One region of the Chromohalobacter sp. 48-RD10 genome, then DNA from elsewhere that is predicted to be linked to it. Evidence: predicted binding sites of a transcription regulator. Region 1 holds the regulator's gene; each other region holds the start of a gene.
What was found. Region 1 encodes sigma-54, which starts transcription at its own class of promoters, with help from an activator protein. Its sites were predicted from a motif close to TGGCACNNNNNTTGCTNT; they were not measured.
Positions count from the first base shown of each region.

Region 2: the regulator sigma-54 is predicted to act here: its motif matches at 1,347-1,364, upstream of OP496_RS08605 (HAD-IIB family hydrolase).
Region 3: the regulator sigma-54 is predicted to act here: its motif matches at 2,629-2,646, upstream of glnA (glutamate--ammonia ligase).
Region 4: the regulator sigma-54 is predicted to act here: its motif matches at 2,825-2,842, upstream of OP496_RS08535 (sugar phosphorylase).

Region 1 is NZ_JARANX010000002.1:386,304-391,541, reverse strand. Features, by position in the region: gene ptsN (PTS IIA-like nitrogen regulatory protein PtsN) at 1-310, opposite strand, end outside; gene raiA (ribosome-associated translation inhibitor RaiA) at 317-625, opposite strand; gene OP496_RS04745 (RNA polymerase factor sigma-54) at 762-2,192, opposite strand; gene lptB (LPS export ABC transporter ATP-binding protein) at 2,317-3,042, opposite strand; gene lptA (lipopolysaccharide transport periplasmic protein LptA) at 3,089-3,616, opposite strand; gene lptC (LPS export ABC transporter periplasmic protein LptC) at 3,613-4,200, opposite strand; gene OP496_RS04725 (HAD hydrolase family protein) at 4,209-4,751, opposite strand; gene OP496_RS04720 (KpsF/GutQ family sugar-phosphate isomerase) at 4,760-5,238, opposite strand, start outside.
Region 2 is NZ_JARANX010000006.1:32,461-37,698, reverse strand. Features, by position in the region: gene OP496_RS08615 (2-dehydro-3-deoxy-6-phosphogalactonate aldolase) at 1-280, shown strand, start outside; gene OP496_RS08610 (2-dehydro-3-deoxygalactonokinase) at 277-1,188, shown strand; gene OP496_RS08605 (HAD-IIB family hydrolase) at 1,453-2,340, shown strand; gene OP496_RS08600 (amino acid ABC transporter ATP-binding protein) at 2,477-3,226, opposite strand; gene OP496_RS08595 (amino acid ABC transporter permease) at 3,223-3,897, opposite strand; gene OP496_RS08590 (amino acid ABC transporter substrate-binding protein) at 3,960-4,718, opposite strand; gene OP496_RS08585 (MBL fold metallo-hydrolase) at 5,042-5,238, shown strand, end outside.
Region 3 is NZ_JARANX010000021.1:17,496-22,733, forward strand. Features, by position in the region: gene glnL (nitrogen regulation protein NR(II)) at 1-175, opposite strand, end outside; gene OP496_RS14665 (DUF4124 domain-containing protein) at 337-957, opposite strand; gene glnA (glutamate--ammonia ligase) at 1,111-2,520, opposite strand; gene OP496_RS14675 (polysaccharide deacetylase family protein) at 3,049-4,041, shown strand; gene OP496_RS14680 (TonB-dependent receptor) at 4,129-5,238, opposite strand, start outside.
Region 4 is NZ_JARANX010000006.1:17,818-23,055, reverse strand. Features, by position in the region: gene dsbD (protein-disulfide reductase DsbD) at 1-128, opposite strand, end outside; gene crcB (fluoride efflux transporter CrcB) at 305-703, opposite strand; fluoride riboswitch at 807-938, opposite strand; gene OP496_RS08535 (sugar phosphorylase) at 969-2,774, opposite strand; gene nrdR (transcriptional regulator NrdR) at 2,957-3,442, shown strand; gene ribD (bifunctional diaminohydroxyphosphoribosylaminopyrimidine deaminase/5-amino-6-(5-phosphoribosylamino)uracil reductase RibD) at 3,483-4,649, shown strand; gene ribBA (bifunctional 3,4-dihydroxy-2-butanone-4-phosphate synthase/GTP cyclohydrolase II) at 4,826-5,238, shown strand, end outside.

The sequences.
Region 1 (5,238 bases):
GCAGAACGAAGATCAGGTCGACGGGGTCGCCATCGGTGGCATCGAAGTCGATGGGCTCCTGCAGGCGTAGAAAACCGGCAATCGGCTCCTTGCAATGCGGATTGCGCGAATGCGGGATAGCGACACCATTACCGATACCGGTGCTGCCCAATCGTTCGCGGCCGATGAGACGTCCGAACACTTCCTGGCTATCGAGGCTGGGTGTGTTCTGCGCGATGAAGGTGCTGAAAAATTCCAGCACACGCTTCTTGCTCCCCCCGGCAACGCCGAAGAGTGCGCGTTCGGGGGGTAGGATGCTTTCCAATATCATGGCGAATTAACGGGCACCGGCGCCCTGAGCGCGTGCCTGCACCTTTTCCTTGTGTTTGACGAGCTGACGGTCGAGCTTGTCGGTTAGGGCGTCGATAGCGGCGTACATGTCGTCGCTTTGTGTATCGGCGTGCAGGTCCGCGCCTGCGGCATGAAGCGTGCATGCAGCCAGGTGGCGTTCCTTCTCGATGGATAACGTGACCTGGACGGTAGTGATGTTGTCGTAGTGGCGTTCCAGACGCGCGAGCTTTTCATTGACGTAGTCGCGTAGAGCATCGGTCAATTCGATGTGGTGACCGGTGATATTGGCTTGCATGGCACGCTCCTATTCCATCGGTTGGCACTTCGATTGTAACCCTTTTTAGAGCGCTGCATAGCCCTGGATCAAGGCTGGCTAACGAAGACCGCAGCGAGTCTACGCAGCGTGGCCGATACGTGCAAACTGCCCGCGTTCAGGCGAGTCGCTTGCGCTCGCTGGAGGAAGGTATACCCATCGCTTCACGGTACTTGGCGACGGTGCGTCGTGCGACCGGAATGCTGTCCTGAGCCAGGAGGTCGACGAGCTTGCTGTCGGATAGAGGCTTGCGTGGTGGCTCGTCGCCAATCAATTTCTTCAAGCGTGCACGAATTGCCGTGCTGGAATGGGCGTCGGTTTCGCCTTGCCCCCCGACGTGGCTGGAAAAGAAATACTTGAGCTCAAAGACGCCGCGAGGCGTATGAATGAATTTCTGCGTGGTCACGCGGGAGATGGTCGACTCGTGCATGTCTACCGCGTCGGCGATATCTGCCAGGATCAACGGTTTCATGGCTTCCTCGCCGCGTTCGAGGAAGTCGAATTGGCGTGCCATGATCTCTTGGCCCACGCGCAGCAAGGTGTCGTTACGGCTCGAAAGGCTCTTGAGCAGCCATTTGGCTTCTTGTAGATGCTGCTTGAGGAAGGTGTTGTCGTCGCTCTTGTCGGCGCGCTTGATGAGTGCAGCGTAATCCGGTTGGATACGTACGCGGGGCAGGGCCTCGGGATTGAGCTCGATGCGCCAATCCTGTCGGATGCGCCGCGCGATGAGGTCGGGAATGACATAATCGTTGCTGCTGTCCTCGAAGGCGAGGCCGGGGCGCGGGTCGAGGGACCGAATGAGGGCGATGACGTGGTCGAGCTCTTCATCGTCGAGGCGCAAGCGTCGCTTGAGCAACTTGCGGTCGTTGCCTGCGAGAGCTGCGAGGAACTGGCGTACCAGCCGCTTGGCCTGGGTTATCAGCGGCATGTCTTCAGGGAGGGCGCCGAGTTGCAGCAACAGACACTCGCGTAGGTCGCGGGCGCCTACCCCAGTGGGATCGAACTGTTGTACGCGCATCATGACGTGTTCGACATCGCCCACCTTGAGCCCCGAAAGGCCTTGGCCGCGCAAACCGTCAACAAGCTCGTCCAGGGGCAGGGTGAGATAACCGTCGGCCCCCATGGCATCGATCAGGCCTTCGGCAATATCATGTTCGCGCGGCGTCATGTCGGCCATGGCGAGTTGCCAGGCCAGATGGTCGTGAAGACTGGTATGCGCGGTATTGCGCTCTATATCGGGGCCTTCCTCGCTACCGCCACCCCCCGTCAGTGAGGGGCCTGAATCCTGGTAGGTATCACTCCATTCGCTATCCAGCGACAGGTTCTCGGGGATGTCGCTTGCCCAATCATCTTCCTGCTGCGTTTCGCTGACCTCGCGTTCTTCGAAGTCCTCCTCGAGCTCCAGCATAGGATTGGAGTCCAGCGCTTGCTGAATCTCCTGTCGCAAATCCAGCGTTGAAAGCTGCAAGAGCTGAATGGCCTGCTGTAACTGGGGCGTCATCGTCAGCTGCGTGCCGACGCGAAGCTGCAAGGTAGGTTTCATGGACATGGAGAATCGATCGTCGCTTCCTGAAACGGTTCTCGTACGTTATCTCGCGACGACGCTACTTGCAAGAATGAAAGCAACAATCATGCCATTTATATAAGCGTGCAGCGGTTCCAGCAGTTTGCGTTTACAATCTGAACTCATGGCCGAGGTAGACGTCACGCACTTTCTGGTTGGCGAGAATGGCCTCTGCATGTCCTTCGGCGATGATCTGACCGTCGCCGACGATATAGGCGTTGTCACAGATATCCAGGGTTTCGCGTACGTTGTGGTCGGTGATCAAGACACCGATATCACGATCACGCAATTGGCGGATGATGCTCTTTATCTCGCCAACGGAGATCGGGTCGACCCCGGCGAAGGGCTCGTCGAGAAGGATGAAGGCGGGCTCGGTGGCCAGGGCGCGGGCGATCTCGACGCGACGACGTTCGCCCCCGGACAGGCTCATGCCAGGGTTGTCACGAATGTGGGTGACGTGAAACTCCTCCAGGAGGCGCTCGAGCTGTGCCTTGCGCGCGGCCTTGTCGAGATCGCGGCGCGTCTCGAGAATTGCCATGATGTTGTCGGCGACCGAGAGTTTGCGAAAGATCGACGCTTCCTGGGGCAGGTAACCGATACCGGCGCGGGCGCGTTCGTGCATGGCCGCATGTGACAGGTTGCGCTCGTCGATGTGCACGCTGCCGGCATCGGCGCCTACCAGTCCGACAATCATGTAGAACGAGGTAGTCTTGCCGGCGCCATTAGGGCCGAGAAGTCCGACAATGCTGCCCTGACGTATGGTCAGGCTGATGTCATGCACCACGCGGCGGCCCTTGTAGCTCTTGGCGAGGTTGGCGGCACTCAGGGTCTTCATGGGCGTCGGGTCCTACCTAACTGGGGTGAGTGAATCACTAAACACGTCACTGCTCGCTATCGCGGGGCGTCAGCGTCATGCGAACGCGCTGGTCGCCATCGCCGTCATCGTCGGAGCGAGCCTGTACCTGGCGGCGGTCGAGGAAGTATTCGACATAGGCGCCATTGAAGGTATCCCGGGCCTGGTGTAGCTCGGCATTGTCGATGAGTTCCACGCGACGCTGGGCGGCATGATAGATCACCGTATCGCCCCAGCCCTTGGCCACCGGCTCGTCCGGCGCTGGCTTTTGCTCGAGATAGGCGCGTTCGCCACCCCCGCCATGGGCGGTGACCGTGGAGACTTCGCCCTGCGCGTTGCGTTCGATCTTCACGCGCGCGGCCGTCAGTTGCATACTACCTTGCTGCATATCGACATCGCCGGTATAGACCGCGGTGCCGGCGTTGTCGTCGAGATCCAGCTGATCGGCGACGATCTCGATAGGCTGGCTGGCATCGCTATCCAGCGCTAGCGCCGTGTGGCTGGCGAGTCCCAGCGCGGCGCATGCCAGTGCCATCGTCAATGGTCGTGTCATCATGATTCGTCCTCGGCAAGCTGTGGATGGTGGCCTCGCACATCACCGCTCAGACGCGCTTGATTGGTGTCGATCCAGGCGTCGAAGCGATTGCCGCGCACGCGCTGTTCATGCTGCCGCAATACGGCCTCGGTGTCACTCCAGGCGTGGCCCTCGCTGGACTTGTAGTACAGCACGTCGGTGTCGAGACGCCAGCCCTGCTCGGGTTGTACGAGCCGGGCATTCCCGGTCAGGGTGAGTAGATCGCGTTGCGGCCCCAGGCTTCCCTTGTCGCCGGAGATGTCCCACTTACGTCCCGCCTCGTCACGCACCTTGGCCTTCGGTGAGTCGGCGCGAATGACATCGTCGACAGGGGTATGCACGAGGCGCGGCGATTCAAGCGTCTGGTGGGGGGTGCCTTGCGCGTTGAAGCGCGTCATGGTGACGCCTTCTAAGTAGTAATCGGGCTCGCCTGCGTCATCGCTGGGGACCGGGCCAGGAGAAGAAGCATCGCGTTGTTCGACGATGGCCAGGCCGATACCAAGGACCACTAGTATCAGCAATAGCCCCAGCCGTGCCCATTTGCGAGAAGACAGAAAAGTCGGCATGACGCGCTTCATCCTTGGCCATCGAGATAGGGTGCGAGGCAAACGTCCCACCGTCCCTGGCAGCTCAGCAAGGCATCGCAAATTTCACGCACCGCGCCTTGGCCGCCCGAGCGCGCGGGAATCCAGTCGGCGTGCGCACGGACGTAATCCGGCGCATTGTTCACGCTCAGTCCGAGTCCTGCGGCGCGAATCGCGGCCAGGTCGGGCAAATCGTCGCCACAATAGGCGATCTCGTCCAGTGGTAGGCCGAGCTGTTCGCACAGGGTGTTGAGCGCGGCTAGCTTATCCTCGCGACCTTGTACGACGTGTGCGATGCCAAGCGCCTCGGCACGCCGGCTGACCATGGGCGACTCACGCCCGGTGATCAATGCCACTGCGATGCCGCTTTGCTGCAGTAGCTTGATGCCGAGACCGTCGAGAATGTTGAAGCTCTTGGTTTCCTGGCCATCGCTTTGCAAGTGTAGCGTGCCGTCGGTGAGTACGCCGTCCACATCCAGGGCCAGGAGTCGGATGCGGCGTGCCTTGTCGCGCCAATCGTCGGAATATGTCATGGGGCTCCTCAAATGACGCCGCTGACCAATAAGTCGTGCATGTGCAGCGCGCCGATCGGTCGTCCGTCGTCGTCGACCACGGCAAGTGCCGTGATACGATTGTCTTCCATGACCTTGACGGCCTCGGCGGCGAGTAGATCCGGCCGGATTGTCTTGCCGCCATGGGTCATGACGTCATCGACGCGCAGACGGCGAAGGTCGTCGTGTTGGTCGAGCGTGCGCCGCAGGTCGCCATCAGTATAAATGCCGGCTAGATGCCCGGCGTTATCGACCACGCAGGTAAAGCCCAGGCCCTGGCGGGTAATTTCCAGCAGAGCGTCGCGTAGCGGGCTACCCAGTGCGACACGTGGCAGGCGCTCGCCATGATGCATGAGATCTTCGACCTTGAGCAGCAGGCGTCGTCCTAGGCTACCGCCGGGGTGTGACAGGGCGAAGTCTTCGGCGGTGAATCCGCGTGCCTCGAGCAGGGCCACCGCGAGGGCGTCGC
Region 2 (5,238 bases), on a different contig from region 1:
GTTCCCGGCTGGGCGCCTGGGGACCGGTTATTTCAAGGATATTAGTGCGATCCTGCCGCCCGAGCTACCTGTATTCGCGGTGGGCGGCATCGACAAGAGCAACATGTCCGACTGGCACGGCGTGGGCATTCGCGGCTTCGGCTTCGGCAGCAATCTTTACCGCCCCGGACGCAGTGCCGTCGAAGTGGGCGAGGTCGCGCGCGAGCTCGTCGCCGAGTGGCGGCGGCTCGAAGAGCTCTACACCATGACCGAATCGTTCGAGCACGAGGGCGATCAATGAGCGCCGAGCAGCGATTGATTGTCATCGACTGGGGCACCAGCAATTTCCGGGCGTTTCTGGTCGATCGGCAAAGCGGTGCCTGTCTCGAGTCGCGGCGTAGCGAGGCAGGCCTAAAGGCGCTGGAAACCGCCGAGTTCCCGGATTACTGTCAGGCACAGGTCGGTGACTGGCGGGAAGGCGGACGTGTTCCGGTCTATCTGGCAGGCATGGTCGGCTCCAAGCGCGGCTGGAGTGAGGCGCCGCAGCTCGATCTGCCCGTCTCGGGGCGCGATCTCGCCGCGCATGTCGTGGCCGCGCCAGGGTTGGAAAATGCCTGGATCGTGCCGGGCGTGAAGCACGTCGACGAGGTGCACTGTGACGTCATGCGCGGCGAAGAAGTCCAGGCTTTCGGCGCCCTGGCCTTGGCGGGATCCCCCAACGCCGATTGCTGCCTGCCCGGCACCCACAGCAAGTGGGCGCGTCTGTGCGACAATCGCTTGACCGCCTTCACCACGCTGATGACTGGCGAGCTTTATCATGCGGTGCGCTTCCACACCTTGCCGGGCGAGCCCGCCCGTGATGATGCGCCGTTCGATGAAGGTGCCTTTCGTCAGGGACTGGCGCGAGCCCAGGGCGAGGATGGCGTGCTGCATGCCCTGTTCGAGGCACGTAGTCGGCATCTCTACCGCGGTCTGGCTGCTGAGCAGGTGGGCAGTTTCATTTCCGGAGTGTTGATCGGTGAGGAAGTACGTGCCATGCGCGTCGCGCGCCCCGATCTCGAACGCCTGCTGTTGATCGGTGCCGAGTCTCTACGGCGTCCTTATACGCTGGCATTGGAAACGGCTGGTATCGAGGTCACGCCGTTGGATAGCGACGCGGCGACGCTCGCCGGACTGGCGGTGATTGCCGAGCATCATCACGCCCGCTAGCGCGTTCTTCCCGTAAGGCTCTTTAATGGTACGCCCTGTTGTAGTGCACGAGATGCGCTTCGACGGGGCGTTGTTGTGTTTAGACGGGGGGCATGCATCGTCACGGCGCGTGTTCTATCCCCCGGAAGCCGGGCTTCTGCCGGTCACGTGGCAGAGAATGGCATGATCCGTGCTACCTTCATTTGAAGAGCACCTTTCATGATCGCAACGAGATCGTGTGGCGCATTCCAGAACATGTGAGGCGGTGCCCAAGGGGGAAGGCTCATGACGCAGTCGGTTTCGCATACGCCGTGGCTGGTGTTCACAGATTTGGATGGCACGCTACTCGACCACGACAGTTATACGTGGCAACCCGCCGCCGCCTGGTTGGCGCGGCTTGCCGAGGCCGGTGTTGCGGTGATTCCCACCACCAGCAAGACTCGCGAGGAACTACTGGCCCTGCGCAACGAACTGGGGCTCACGGCGACGCCGTTCATCGCCGAGAACGGGGCGGTGATCGGGTTGCCGGCGCATTGGCAACACGCCCGGCTGGATCGCGATCCCGCTGCGCCGGATGGGCTGATCGTGAAGACGCCGTCGCTGGATAGCGGCTTCATTCGGCGGCGACTCGAGGTGCTGCGCGAGCGTTTGGGCGTGCGTTTTCGCGGCATGGGCGAGCTGTCTCTCGACACGCTGTGCGAATTGACCTCGCTGAGCCCCGACAAGGCGCGTCAGGCGCAGGTGCGCGAAGGCAGCGAGCCCCTGCTGTGGGATGACGACGAGGCGGCCCTGGCGCGCTTTCGTGACGCCCTGGAAAGCGATGGACTGCGCCTGACCCGGGGCGGGCGTTTCTGGCATGTGATGGGCGCGGTCGACAAGGGGCAGGCGGTGCGCTGGTTGCTAGATCGTTACACGGCACTGCGCGGTATCAGGCCTGCCAGCGTCGGGCTGGGCGACGGTCCCAACGATGTCAGCCTGCTCGAGGCCGTCGATCATCCGATTCTAGTACGTGGCAAGCACGAGGCGGTGGTGCACATCGCCGGGGGCATGACGCTCTATCGTACCCGGCAACCCGGCCCAGAAGGCTGGGCCGAGGGCATCGCCGATTGGTGGAAGGGCTGCATGGATGCGACGCCCGGAGACAAGACTTCCCAGGAGGGCACGTCACGATGAGCGATTTCTACCAGAACGGTATCGTCACTACCTTTCATAACCTCACCCAGCGTCCGGTGGAAGCCTAGAAGCCGTGGAACTCGACAACCAAGGCCAGGTGTAACCGTCCAGGCACTTGGTCGCATGCAACTCCAGCTCAAATCACGGGATTGTTGGCCAGCACCTTGCGCAAAAAGCGTTGCGTGCGTTCGTCCCGGGGATTGGTGAAAAGTTCATCGGGCGGGCCTTGCTCGATGATCCGGCCTTCATCCATGAATACCACACGGTCGGCGACCTCACGTGCGAATTGCATTTCGTGGCTGACCACGATCATGGTCTGGCGCTCCTGGGCGAGCTGTTTCATCAGGGCCAGCACCTCGTCGACCCATTCGGGATCGAGCGCCGAGGTGGGTTCGTCGAAGAGGATGACCTCGGCCCTGGCTGCCATTGCCCGGCCGATGCCTATGCGTTGCTGTTGGCCGCCGGATAGCGATGCCGGATACGCATCCGCCTTGTCCGCGAGACCGATGCGCTCGAGAATCTCGCGCCCTCGGGCATGCGCCTCTGACTTGGACAGACCATCGACGACGATCATGCCTTCGCAGATATTGTCCAGTGCGGTCTTGTTGGCGAACAAGGCGTAGTTCTGGAACACGAACGCCGTGCGCCGACGCAGGGCGAGGATGTCTCGACGGCTGGCGCGGGTGACATCGAGGCTGAGATCGCCCACCGTGAGCCGGCCGGCGTCAGGCGTTTCGAGATAATTGATGCAGCGCAGAAGGGTCGACTTGCCGGTGCCTGAGGGGCCGATGACGACGATGATTTCGCCTTGCGCCAGCGTCAGGTCGATATCCTCGAAGACGGTATGTGCGCCGAAGCGTTTGATGATGCCGTGGAGTGCGATCATCGTTGATAGGCCCGGTTGAGTCGCTTTTCCAGCCGCCGCTGTAGCCACGACAGAATTTCCACTACGATCCAATAGATGATCGCCGCCAACAAGAACGCCTCGAAGTAGAGAAAGCTGCTGGCGGCTTCCTTCTGAGTCGCGCCCATGAGCTCGGTCACGCCGAGCGTGAAGGCTAGCGAGGTGGCCTTGATCATGTCGATGAAATAGTTCATCAACGTCGGTGTAGCCACGCGTGTCGCCTGCGGCAGGACGATGCGACGCATCAATTGCCCTTGGGTCATGCCGATGGACAGCGCCGCTTCGGTCTGGCTGCGATCGACCCCGACGATGGCGGCGCGAATCGATTCTGCCATATAGGCAGAGAAGTGCAGGGTCAGCCCCAGGATGGTGGCGGTGATGCCGTTGATGGCGACCAGGAAAGTCAGGATTTGCGGCAAGCCATAATAGAACAGGAATAGCTGCACCAGCAGTGGCGTGCCGCGAAAGAAGGAGATGAACAGCATGGCCAGCGCATTGAGCCCTGGCGTTCGCTGCACCCTCACGACGGCGAGCATGCAGGCCAGCATCAATGCCGCGAGCATGCCGGCGCCGGCCATTTCCAATGTCAGCGGTAGATAGCCGAGCAGGATCGGCAACAACCCCAGCATGTAGTCGAGATCGAGAACGTGCATGAACGAGTCGCCTGAAAGCGGACGGCCGAGGCAAGCCCCGGCCGTTTAAATGGAGCGAGGGGTTACGGCGTGGTGATATCGGTGCCGAACCACTTTTCGGAGATTTGCTTGAGCGTGCCGTCTTCGCGCAGCGCCTTCAGTGCTTCATTGACGCGGTCACGCAAGGCATGCCCGGCCTCGTCGTCGCGGAAAGGCAGGGCGTTCTTGATGCGCGAGAACGGCTGGCCGGCGAGCTCGAGTGGCAGAAGCTTGTCCTTGATGACCTGGGTGGCGCTGACGCGGTCCATGACGAAGGCATCGGCGCGACCCAACGCTACATCCTGCTCGATGTTCGATTCGTAAGTCTTGATGTCGATGTCATCGGCATAGGATAACTCGCGCAAGAGCGCCTCGTAGTTGGAACCGAGGTTGACGGCGACGGTCTTGCCCTTGAGGTCCTCGACACCTTCGATGGCGTCGTTGCCCTTGCGTACCACCACTTGGGCACCGTCATAGACGTAAGGCTCGGTGAAGGCATACTTGGCCTTGCGCTCCGGCGTGATGGTGATCTGGTTGGCGATGGTGTCGATGCGCCCGGAATCGAGCATGCCCGCCAGCCCCGAGAAACTCGCGGTGACGAACTCGATATCGTCTCCGGTCTGCTCACCGACCGCGTTCATGACATCGACCTCGAAGCCCTTGAGCTCATCTTGCTCGACGAAGGTGAAGGGATAATAACCGCCGGACATCCCGACACGCAGAGTATCGGCATGCGCGGTGAGGGCGGTTACGCTCAGGGCGAGTCCCGCCAGGGCATATTGAATGAAATGGCGTAACGACATGATTGGCTCCTGCATGGGCATGGGTCGAAAAGTGGTTGCCCGGGGACTTTGTCGAAGGTGGCAATACCCCGTCGGCTTTCCGTGCAAAATCCAGTGTAGCCTGAATAGTGCATTTGAGAATAATGAACCAATTTTATATTCCTTTTAGTTTTTCTGCATCCCCGTCAATGCCGCCTTGGTCACCGCTATTCATAAAACATGACGCCTTATGACGCGCCATCATGATGCGCCTCTTGATATGAATAAATAGTATAACGTTAGAACTAAAAATATATTAGACTGTGATGACCGTTCACCTATGTATGGAGGCGACAGCAGACCAGATGAAAACCTCTGCCTTATCACGCGGCCAAGGCGCTGGCCAGCCGGATGTCGCTGGCTTCTTCGATCCTCGCACGTTCAGCATTCAGTACGTCGTCAGCGATCCCGCCACACGCCGTTGCGCGATCATCGATCCGGTGCTCGACTTTGATGAGAAGTCCGGCGCCACCGCGACTCACCAGGCCGATGAGCTTTTGGC
Region 3 (5,238 bases), on a different contig from region 1:
CCATGACACGCAATCGGCTGGTCGCCAGCAAAGACTCGGCGGCCGGATTCATCCAGCGCACATGCAGGGCGCCATCGAGCAGCACCACTGCTGTCGTCAGGTGTTCCAGCAAACGCTTGGGTTCAACCGAATGCAGTGGTTCGACCGAATGTTGTGGCAAAGGAGATTCTGGCATGACCCATCCATTATCCATCGTCCATGTACGTTATCAGTGCAAGAAGCACGCCAGTCTGTCGCCGCCCGGCATAGGGCAGTGCAGTCATCGGCACATGAGCCTGTTACGCACCAAAATAGTGCAAAAAGGGGAAGGCATACAGCGCCAGGCGCCAAAGCAGTTCACTGGCTGCCGCTGCCACCGGTATTGCGGGGATTGTTGGGATTGGCGGGTAAGTACACGCTGGCACGTTGTACATAAAGCGTGACCGGAGCACTACGTTGGCGCACACGTCCTTCGGAATCGACGACTTCAGCGCGCAAGGTGTGCTCCCCACGCACTAGTTCGGTGACTGAGAAGGTGGTCGCATGCCGGGCCGGACCGCTCACCTCACCATCGAGAACAATGCGCAGCTTATCCGTCTCGCGCAGTTCGGGAGTGACCGCCACGCGCACCTTGGTATCGCCCGCCGCGCCAGTGGGCAGGGTCGCTTCGTTGCCAGGGGCCGCAATGGTGAGACGCTGATAAGCGGTGAATGACGATGCGGCATCCGCTTCCGCCTCGATCGCTGCGTCCGGCGGCGCCTGGCGATCGTTGGTCTCGCGCGGCTGGCCAGGTATCGTGTTCACCGTACCGACGTCCACCTTCTCTCCTACCGGGCGGTCGGAAAAGGTCACGTTGCCTTGCGCATCGACGCTGCGATAGACCGGCGTCGCCTGTGCCGCAGACACACCCAATGCCCCAGCCATGAGTAGCGCCCAAGCGCCTTTCAACCATGTCGCGGTGGCCCACCCTTGGCGCATGCCCTTCTCCTAGTGCCTATACCGAACGCTCAGTCTAGCGCACCTTTTTTACTCAACCACAACACGCCTCAGCCACCACACGCCATAACCTAAAAGACCCCGTCACATCGGACGGGGCCTCGGTCAGCGGTGATCACGTTTTGTCGTGCGAGATCAGCAGCTGTAGTACATGTCGAATTCAACCGGATGCGTCGCCATACGCAGACGATCGACCTCTTCCTGCTTGAGCTCGAGGTAGGCGTCGATCATCTCGTCGGTGAACACCTCACCCTGGGTGAGGAAGGTGCGATCGGCATCCAGCGCCTCCAGCGCCTGGTCGAGGCTCTCGGCCACGGTGGGGATCGCCTTGCCTTCTTCCGGCGGCAGGTCATAGAGGTTCTTGTCCATCGCGTCGCCAGGATGGATCTTGTTCTTGATGCCATCGATACCCGCCATTAGCAGCGCGGAGAATGCCAGGTACGGATTGGCGGTCGGGTCGGGGAAACGGCACTCGACGCGCTTGCCCTTGGGGCTCGCGGTATACGGAATACGGATCGACGCACTGCGGTTACGCGCGCTGTAGGCGAGCATGACTGGCGCTTCGAAGCCTGGCACCAGGCGCTTGTAAGAGTTGGTCGACGCGTTGGTGAAGGCGTTCAGAGCACGCGCATGCTTGATGACACCGCCGATATAATACAGCGCGGTTTCGGACAGCCCTGCGTATTCGTCGCCGGCGAACATGTTGGCGCCGTCTTTCCAGAAGGACTGGTGCACGTGCATGCCGGAACCGTTGTCACCGACCAGTGGCTTGGGCATGAAGGTCGCGGTCTTGCCGTACGCGTGGGCCACGTTGTGGATCACGTACTTCATTTCCTGAACTTCGTCGGCCTTCTTGACCAAGGTGTTGAACTTGACGCCGATCTCGTTCTGGCCGGCGTTGGCCACTTCGTGGTGATGCACTTCGACCGACTGACCAATGGCTTCCAAGGTGTTGCACATCGCACTGCGGATGTCGTGGAAGCTATCCACTGGCGGCACCGGGAAGTAACCGCCCTTGACGCGCGGACGGTGCCCCAGGTTGCCACCTTCCACGTTGGTGGAGTCGGTCGCCCAGGCGCCTTCCTCGGACGTGATCTTGTACATCGCGCCCTGAATGTCGGCGTTCCAGTGCACTTCGTCGAAGACGAAGAATTCCGGCTCCGGCCCAAAGAAGGCGGTGTCACCCAGGCCAGTGGACTTCAGGTACGCCTCGGCGCGCTTGGCGATGGAGCGCGGATCACGCTCATAGCCCTGCATGGTGGCCGGCTCAATGATGTCACAACGCAGCACCAGGGTAGCGTCTTCGGTGAACGGATCGAGATAACCGCTGCCATCTTCCGGGCGCAGGATCATGTCGGACTCGTTGATCCCCTTCCAGCCTTCAATGGAGGAGCCATCGAACATCTGGCCATCCTCGAAGAACTCATCATCGACGGCGCCGGCCGGAATCGTGACGTGCTGCTCCTTGCCCTTGGTATCGGTAAAGCGCAGATCCACCCACTTGATATCGTGTTCTTCGATCAGGGCGAGGGTCTTCTCGGACATGATTTCCTCCACTATGAGCTCACGGCTCGGGTCGTTTGCTTGCGTGTTCAGCGTCGTTTGTAGCACGCCCGCCAGTAGCTGCCCACGGGTATGCACTTTACGTTTTGCAATGCAGAAGGCATGCCAACCACTGAGCCATCTGAGTGCGCCTGCGATAACTGCATGATCAATAAAGAAAAAAATAGACCGTCTTGGCGCATCGACCAGCACCACTTTGGCGCTAAGTACGCCACATATAAGTGCACAAGCATTACCAGCGCCTCAATTCGGTGCAAAGAACAACCCATGTGAACCAAAATAGTGCACAGCCCTATGGCCGACTGCTCACCGACGCGACGCTGGCAACATTCTGTCGATTTATTCACCAAGGCTGACTGGCTAAATCGAGACAACGAGATATGCTGATAGATAGCGTAACCGCTATCACAACATCATGCCCCAAAGGAGATTTTTGCCGTTCGCGACAGGACGTCACCACGGCAACAACGCTTGGCACATCGAGCAACCAGAAGTGCGGAGGGACACGCCATGAGTCATCTCAGCCTTGCCCATGACGTAGTGCAGCGCCTGCGCGGGCACTGGCGACGCAGCCTGAACGAGCCGCTTCGCGGACGCAGTGCGATCCTGGTCATACAGCGCGTACTGTCCGACGAAGCCGCCGCACGCCTGCCCCACCGGGCGCCCTATTGCCTCGGCCCAGAAAGCTTTCGACGGCTGCTCGACCACCTCACCGATCACGCTCAGATCGTTTCTCTGGCCAGCACCCGCCGTTTGCATCGCGACCCGGTGCCACGCATCGCGCTGACCTTCGACGGCGGCTGGCGCGACACTGCGGAGGTCGCGCTACGGCAACTCGAGCGCCTGGCATTGCCGGCCAGCATGTTTCTGAATACAGGCGATTCAGGCCGTTCACAAGGCGATTGGCGGATGGCCCTCGGCGACATCCTCTGGGACGGTCTCCAGCCCATGCGCGTTCGCGAATGTCTCGGCGATGCCGGGCTCCCGCTGCCACCGCCACGACCCAACCACCCTAATACCGCTTACAGCAGCGCCGTGCACGACTATCTCGAGCAACTCGCGCAGCAGGCCGCCCCATTGACGCTAGCGCGGCTCGGTTCGGCGCTGGGTACCGAGCTCGATATCGCCCCCCAAACGCTCGACCCGTTCAGCGTGCGCCGCTTGGAGAGCAACGGCCTGGTGCGTTTCGGCACGCGCGGCGTCGCCGCCACACCGTTAGAGACGCTCGACGATCGTCAGATCCAATGGCAAATTCGCCAATCGCGTCGCCAACTCAGCGTGCTATGCCGCGACCCATTGTCTTATTTCGCCTATCCACAGCCGGAAGCTTCGCTCCGTGTACGACAACTGGCCCAGCGCTGTGGCGTTCAGGAAGCCCTGCATAGCCATGCCGGCTGGCTCTCGCACCGCGACGACCCGTTGGCATTGCCACGCTTCCCGATCACGCAACCCGTTGCCAGCAGCACGGGACGTTTATACGACTATCTTTTGGGGCAACTTTAAAGCAGCGCGTGCATCACACTCACGGGCCTGCCACACGCCTACAACCCCGCACGCCGCTGACCTTTTGCATGCAAGTCTATAACGCCCTCAGACCCCAAAATCCAGACGTGCGGTCAGGCGGATGTCGCGCCCTGGGGAGAGCGCGTAGCCCTTATAAGTATCGAGAAATCCACGATAATCCTCATCAAAGAGGTTATGGACAGCAAGATCCAGATGGAGCACTTGCCCGCCAACACGTGGCGCGATCCCCGCGCCGAGATCGACCAGGGTGTAACCATCGGTCGAAGCACTGCCAAAGGGGGCATCGTCGAACTGGCTGAAGGGTTCACCGGGCGCTGCATCCTTCGAGGCGTAGCGACGAACCGTCAAGGATGTATACGGATTACGCGCCCACCCTTCCCCTTGTGGCGCGAAACGAGCACCGACACGCATGTTGTCGGCGGGCAACAAGGGCAAATCGTCACCATTGTCACGCCGTTCACCGTTAACGGTTTCCGCCGCCGCTGAGAGCGTCAGCTGACGCGTGACATCCTGCTCGATGGACAACTCCACGCCGCGCAGTATGGCGTCGGTCTGAGCGTAAGCGAAGACCGGCGATCCTCCCCGTGACTCGCCGATATCACGGGGAAAAATATAATCGTCGATCACGTTGCGATAAACGGTTGCATTGGCGCGTGTCGTGCTCGATGCCCAGCGCAGCGAGAGATCGGTGTTGAGCGAGGTCTCTGGATCGAGATCAGGGTTGCCACGCTGAAAAGCGGCTACTCCCCCATGCTTGCCGGCAACATACAGCTCAAAAAGGCTGGGCGCGCGAAATCCACGTCCCGCGTTGGCTGCCAGAGAGAGATTATCGGTAAATGAATAGAGACCGCCCAGTGAACCGGTCACGACATCGTAGCTTTGGCTCTCAGCATCGGTGACGTTCTGGGAAGGGTTAGCCGTCTTGGACGCCTTCCCCTCGATTCGATGATGGTCATAACGCAGCCCCGCCTGCAGCAAGAGATCCCCGAACCGCTTTTCCTCGAAGGCGAAAGCAGCCACATTGTCGACCGTGCCACCGGGCGACAGCTGCGTCGTGCCACGTGATACTTGATCCTTGTGCGTGTATTCGACGCCCACCGTACCACCATCCAATCCAGCAAAGGGCCCGTGCTGTCCTTCAAGGCGTGCAGTGTACTGATCGAACTCGACATCGAT
Region 4 (5,238 bases), on a different contig from region 1:
TCCCATTCGGCGATAAGGGTGTCGTCATCGCGCGATACCGACAACGCGAAGGCCTGCTCAGCAGAAAGGAAATCGTCCTGGCTGGCAAACGGCGATTCGGCAAGGGTCGGGGTGGCGAAGACGAGCATGAGTGCGGCCAGACAGGCCGCGAGCCCGTGGCTTAGGGAGCGAAAATGGCATGCTGGCCGACGCGAATCGTGAGTCATGAGAGTCCATTCGGGTGGTGATATGGCGCCTAGCATAACGGTATGGGATTAGCCGAGCATTAAGCGCCGATGCCGGTCGCACGTATAGTGCTGGCCGCTCATTTCAAGACTCCCGTGAGGTGTTTGATGACGCCGAAGGTGGCGATGCCTGCGCCGGTCATGACCAAAGAGCCAAGCACGTGCACGGCGATGCCCGACAATGCCATGAGGTAACGCCCGGCCTGGAGGTTGGTGAACATCTCGGCGGAAAAGGTCGAGAAGGTCGTCAGCGCCCCCAGAAAGCCGGTCACCACGAACAGACGCCACTCCGGGGAGAGGTGCGGTAGTTGGGCGAAGACGGCGATAGCCACGCCGATCAGCCAGGCGCCCAGCCAGTTGGCGGCCAGGGTGCCGGGCGGGATCGAGGGGAAGAGGGCGTTGAGCCATATCCCCAGTAGCCAGCGCAGGTTGGCGCCGAACGCGGCACCGGCGCCGATCGCCACGATGGAAAACCACATGCGTTCAATTCCTCGCAATTGAGAACAATCATCGGGGTGGACGTACGCGGTGGCGAGGCTAAAAGAGATAATCGCGGATACCTGCGCACGACGCACCTCGAGTGCGTTGGCAGGCATCATTAGCACTGGCGGGAACGGGTCGGCGCTGTGATGCCGATGCCAGGCGGTTTGTCGCGATGGGCGCTTGGTTTCGGGCGCCGATGACGACAGGAGGAATGCCATCTCCGCTAATTACTCTACCTAGTGCCGGTCGTGTCGGCAAGCATCAGGCGGTGGGTGTACCGGGTCGTTGTACGAGCCATAGACTGCGATAAGGACGCAGTTCACGCGGGGCCTGTGCATCCCAAGGAGCATCGGCAAGCAGGTCGTACCAGCCGTCTTCGTCGAGATCGGGCAAGGGCAGTGGCTGACGTTTGTCGGTGACGTTGTAGACCGCGAGCAGGCGGCGTCCATTGGCTAGCGGTCCTCGCTGCACAGCGAAGAGTGTGGGGGGAGTATCGAGAATGTGCTGTTCGACCTCGGGGTGAAAACAGGGCTCTTGGGCACGCAGCCTGAGGCGCCGCCGCAAGGCCATGAACACCTCGCGTGTGGGGGTGTTGCGGCTATCGAGCAGCTCATCTAATGCTTTTTTCTCCCAGCGCCGGCGGTTGATGGTGCGCAATTGTCCGCTGCGCTCGACACCCTCGTGATCATTGAGGGTGGCGGTCAGGCAGTGGAAATAGATGCCCGGTACGCCCTGTAGCGCGAGCATCAAGTGCTGGCTGCACAGGAAACGTTCCACCTGCCAGGGATCGGCGCCGCGACGTGTGCCGCGTAGCGCATCGAAGTAGGTGATGTTGACCTCGTAAGGCGTGTCCTTGCCATCGGCGTTGGCCTTCATGCTCACATACCCGCCGAAGCGATGCATGAGTTCGAGCATGGCGTCGATCTCGTGGGGCGGCAGCAGTCCTTCCAGCGCGCGCACGCCGATCCCGTCGTGGCTGGCGGTGAAGTTGAAATAGGTGCAGCCGGGTGGCAACGCGGGGAGGCCGCGCGCCCAGGCTTCCAGCGCCGTGGCGTCGCCGCTGGTGAGCGTATGCACCAGCAGTGGCGGCAACGTGAACTGATAGATCATGTGCGCTTCGTCGGGCTTTGCCGGTGCGTCCGACGTGGTAGCGTCGTCGAGGCGCTCGAGACCGAAGTAGCTCATGTTCTCGCGGTGTGGCACGTTGGTTTCGGTGATCAGCAGCGTGCCGGGCGCCAGATAGTCGAGCACGGCGCGTAGTAGCCGTACCACGGCATGAGTTTCCGGTAGATGGATGCACGAGGTGCCGACTTCCTTCCATAGATAGGCGATGGCGTCGAGGCGGATGATGCGCGCGCCCTGCTCCACGTAGTAGAGCATGATGCCGATGAACTCGATGAGCACATCGGGATTGGCGAAGTTGAGGTCGATCTGGTCCTCTGAGAATGTCGCCCACAGATAGCGTGTCCCGCGGCGCGTGGAAACCGGCACCAGCAGTGGCGAGCTGCGTGGTCGGGTGACCTGCGTCAGGTCGGTGCTCGGGTCCATCTCGATGAAATAGTCGCGTCCTGGCTGGGTGCCGGCCAGGTAGTCGACGAACCACAGCGATTCCCGCGAGACGTGATTGATGACCAGATCGACCATCAAGTCGCCATGGCGCGTCAGGCGGCGTATGTCTTCCCAGTCGCCCAGCGCCGGGTTGACCTCGCGATAGTGGATCACCGAGAAGCCATCGTCGCTGCTCCAGGGAAAGAAAGGCAGCACGTGAACGCCGCTGAAGGTGTCCGCGAGACGTGTCTCGAGAAACTCGTCGAGCACTTGCAACGGCGGCCGCTCACCGTCGAGCAGTAGGTCGCCGTAAGTGATCAGCAATTGGTCGCGCTCGCTCCATAGTGAACGCGAACGCTCGGGGATGGCACCACGCTGGTGCGATATCAGTCGCTGCAGGCGGCGTAGTACTTCATCGGCGCGCGGGCCGTAGATCTCGTTCAGACGCGCCTTGGCGCGTGCGATGAAAGCGGCTTCATCGAGTTCGGTCTGCGGGGCTGGAGAGATGGGGTAGGGCATCGAGGGTCCTCGTGGGAATCGGTGGCTCGCACGTCGACATTATTATTGCTGTTGCAGGCGTCGTTCCATCCATGAGCTTGGTTGGCGTGGTGACAACGCGCAAGCGAGTTTCCGCGTGGCGCGGGGAAGGCTACAATGTCGGTCAATCTCAATGACAACGACTCAACTGCGGACGCTCCACGATGCACTGCCCCTTTTGTGGAAAGTATGACACCAAGGTGACCGATTCGCGCCTCGTGGCCGAGGGGGATCAGGTGCGGCGGCGGCGCCAGTGCAATGACTGCGGCGAACGCTTCACCACCTACGAGACGGCGGAACTGGTCATGCCCCGCGTGATCAAGGGCGATGGCTCGCGAGAAACCTTCGATGAACGCAAGTTGCGCGCTGGTATGTTACGCGCATTGGAAAAACGCCCGGTCAGCGCCGAATCCATTGAGGCGGCGGTCGAGCGTATCCGTCAGCGCCTACGTGCCCGTGGTGATCGTGAATTGGAGGCGCGCGAGGTCGGCGAGGAGGTCATGCGCTCGCTGACACGGCTCGATCAGGTCGCCTACATTCGCTTCGCCTCCGTCTATCGACGCTTCCAGGACCTCGACGAGTTTCGCGCCGAAATCGACCGCCTGGCGCAAGAGCCCAGCTTTGTGCCCGACGATAATGATCAGCGCTGACCTCGATACGCACCGACTCGAATCGCTCATGGAGTGACTCATGACACAGGACGCCGCCGTGTCGGCGCTATCTCACGAAGCGTGCATGTCGCGCGCGCTGCAACTCGCCCGGCGGGGCTGCTATACCACGCATCCCAATCCGCGCGTCGGCTGCGTGGTGGTGCGTCAGGGGCGCATCGTCGGGGAGGGCTATCATACACGTGCCGGTGAACCTCACGCCGAGGTTCACGCCTTGCGAGCCGCTGGCGAGACGGCGCGAGGCGCCACGGTCTATGTCACGCTGGAGCCTTGTTCCCATCACGGTCGCACGCCGCCTTGTGCCCAGGCGCTGATCGAAGCCGGCGTGAGCCGGGTCGTGGTGGCCGTACTCGATCCCAATCCGCAAGTGGCCGGACGTGGCGTGGCAATGCTGCGTGAGGCAGGTATTGGGGTCGAGGTGGGCTGCCTGGAAACCGATGCCGAAGCGCTCAATGTCGGCTTCGTCAAGCGCATGCGCGAGGGGTTGCCGTTCGTACGCTTGAAGATGGCGATGAGCCTGGACGGCCGCACCGCCATGGCCAGCGGTGAGTCGCAATGGATTACCGGAGCAAGCGCGCGTACCGAAGTGCAACGCTTGCGGGCGCGCTCGAGCGCGGTGATGACCGGGGTCGATTCAGTCCTTTTCGATAATTCGCGTCTCACGGTGCGTGCCGCGCAGCTCGAGCTGGACGGTGCTGAAGCGATCGCCGAGCGCCAGCCGCTGCGTGTCGTGGTCGACTCGCGGCTGCGCTTGCCGGTAGCGGCGGCGTGCTTGCGCGAGCCGGGGCGCACCTTGGTGGCGACCGTTTCGCCAGATGAGGCGCGACGCGCGACGCTGGAACAGGCCGGGGCTGAGGTGCTCGTCCTCCCCGAAGCGGCCGAAGGGCGCGTCGATCTACGCGCCTTAATAGCGCATCTGGCGGAGCGCGAGCAATGCAACGAGGTGTTGCTCGAAACCGGCGCGACGCTGGCCGGTGCCATGCTCGATATCGGCGCCATTGATGAGATGCACCTGTTCGTGGCACCGACGCTATTGGGGGGCGAGGCACGCCCGCTTTTTGCGTTACCGGGGCTCGAACGCATGGCGCAGCAGCGTCCGTTGCAAATCGACGACATCCGCGCCGTGGGGTGTGATTGGCGCATCGTCGCGCGACCCTCTCACGAAGACGTTGCACCGGACGACGCCTGAATCGTTGCCCGCCTGGGTGTTGCCACTGGCGCGCAAGCGCGCTTGCAGGTACTCTGGGCGCCGACCTGACTGGGTGTCGAAGAGCGACGACGCCCGCGTCGTGACACCACGACACATCTTATGACGGCGCCGATGACAAGACCGCACCGGCGTACGAGACGAGCATCGGAGACACCATGGCGCTTTCATCCACACAGGGCTTGGCCTCCATCGAAGCCATTGTCGAAGACATTCGTCAGGGCAAGATGGTCATACTCATGGACGATGAGGATCGCGAGAACGAAGGCGATATCATCATGGCCGCCGAGTGCGTCGAGGCTGAGCATATCAACTTCATGGCCCGCCACGCGCGGGGCTTGATTTGCCTGCCGATGACCCGTGAACGCTGCGAGCGTCTCGAGTTGCCGTTGATGGTGCGCGACAACGGTTCCGGCTTTGGCACCAAGTTCACCGTCTCAATCGAGGCTGCACGCGGTGTCTCCACGGGTATTTCTGCCTCCGATCGCGCGCGCACGGTGCGCGCCGCGGCGGCGCGCGACGCCGTCGCGGCGGATATCGTCCAGCCCGGGCATATATTTCCGCTGATGGC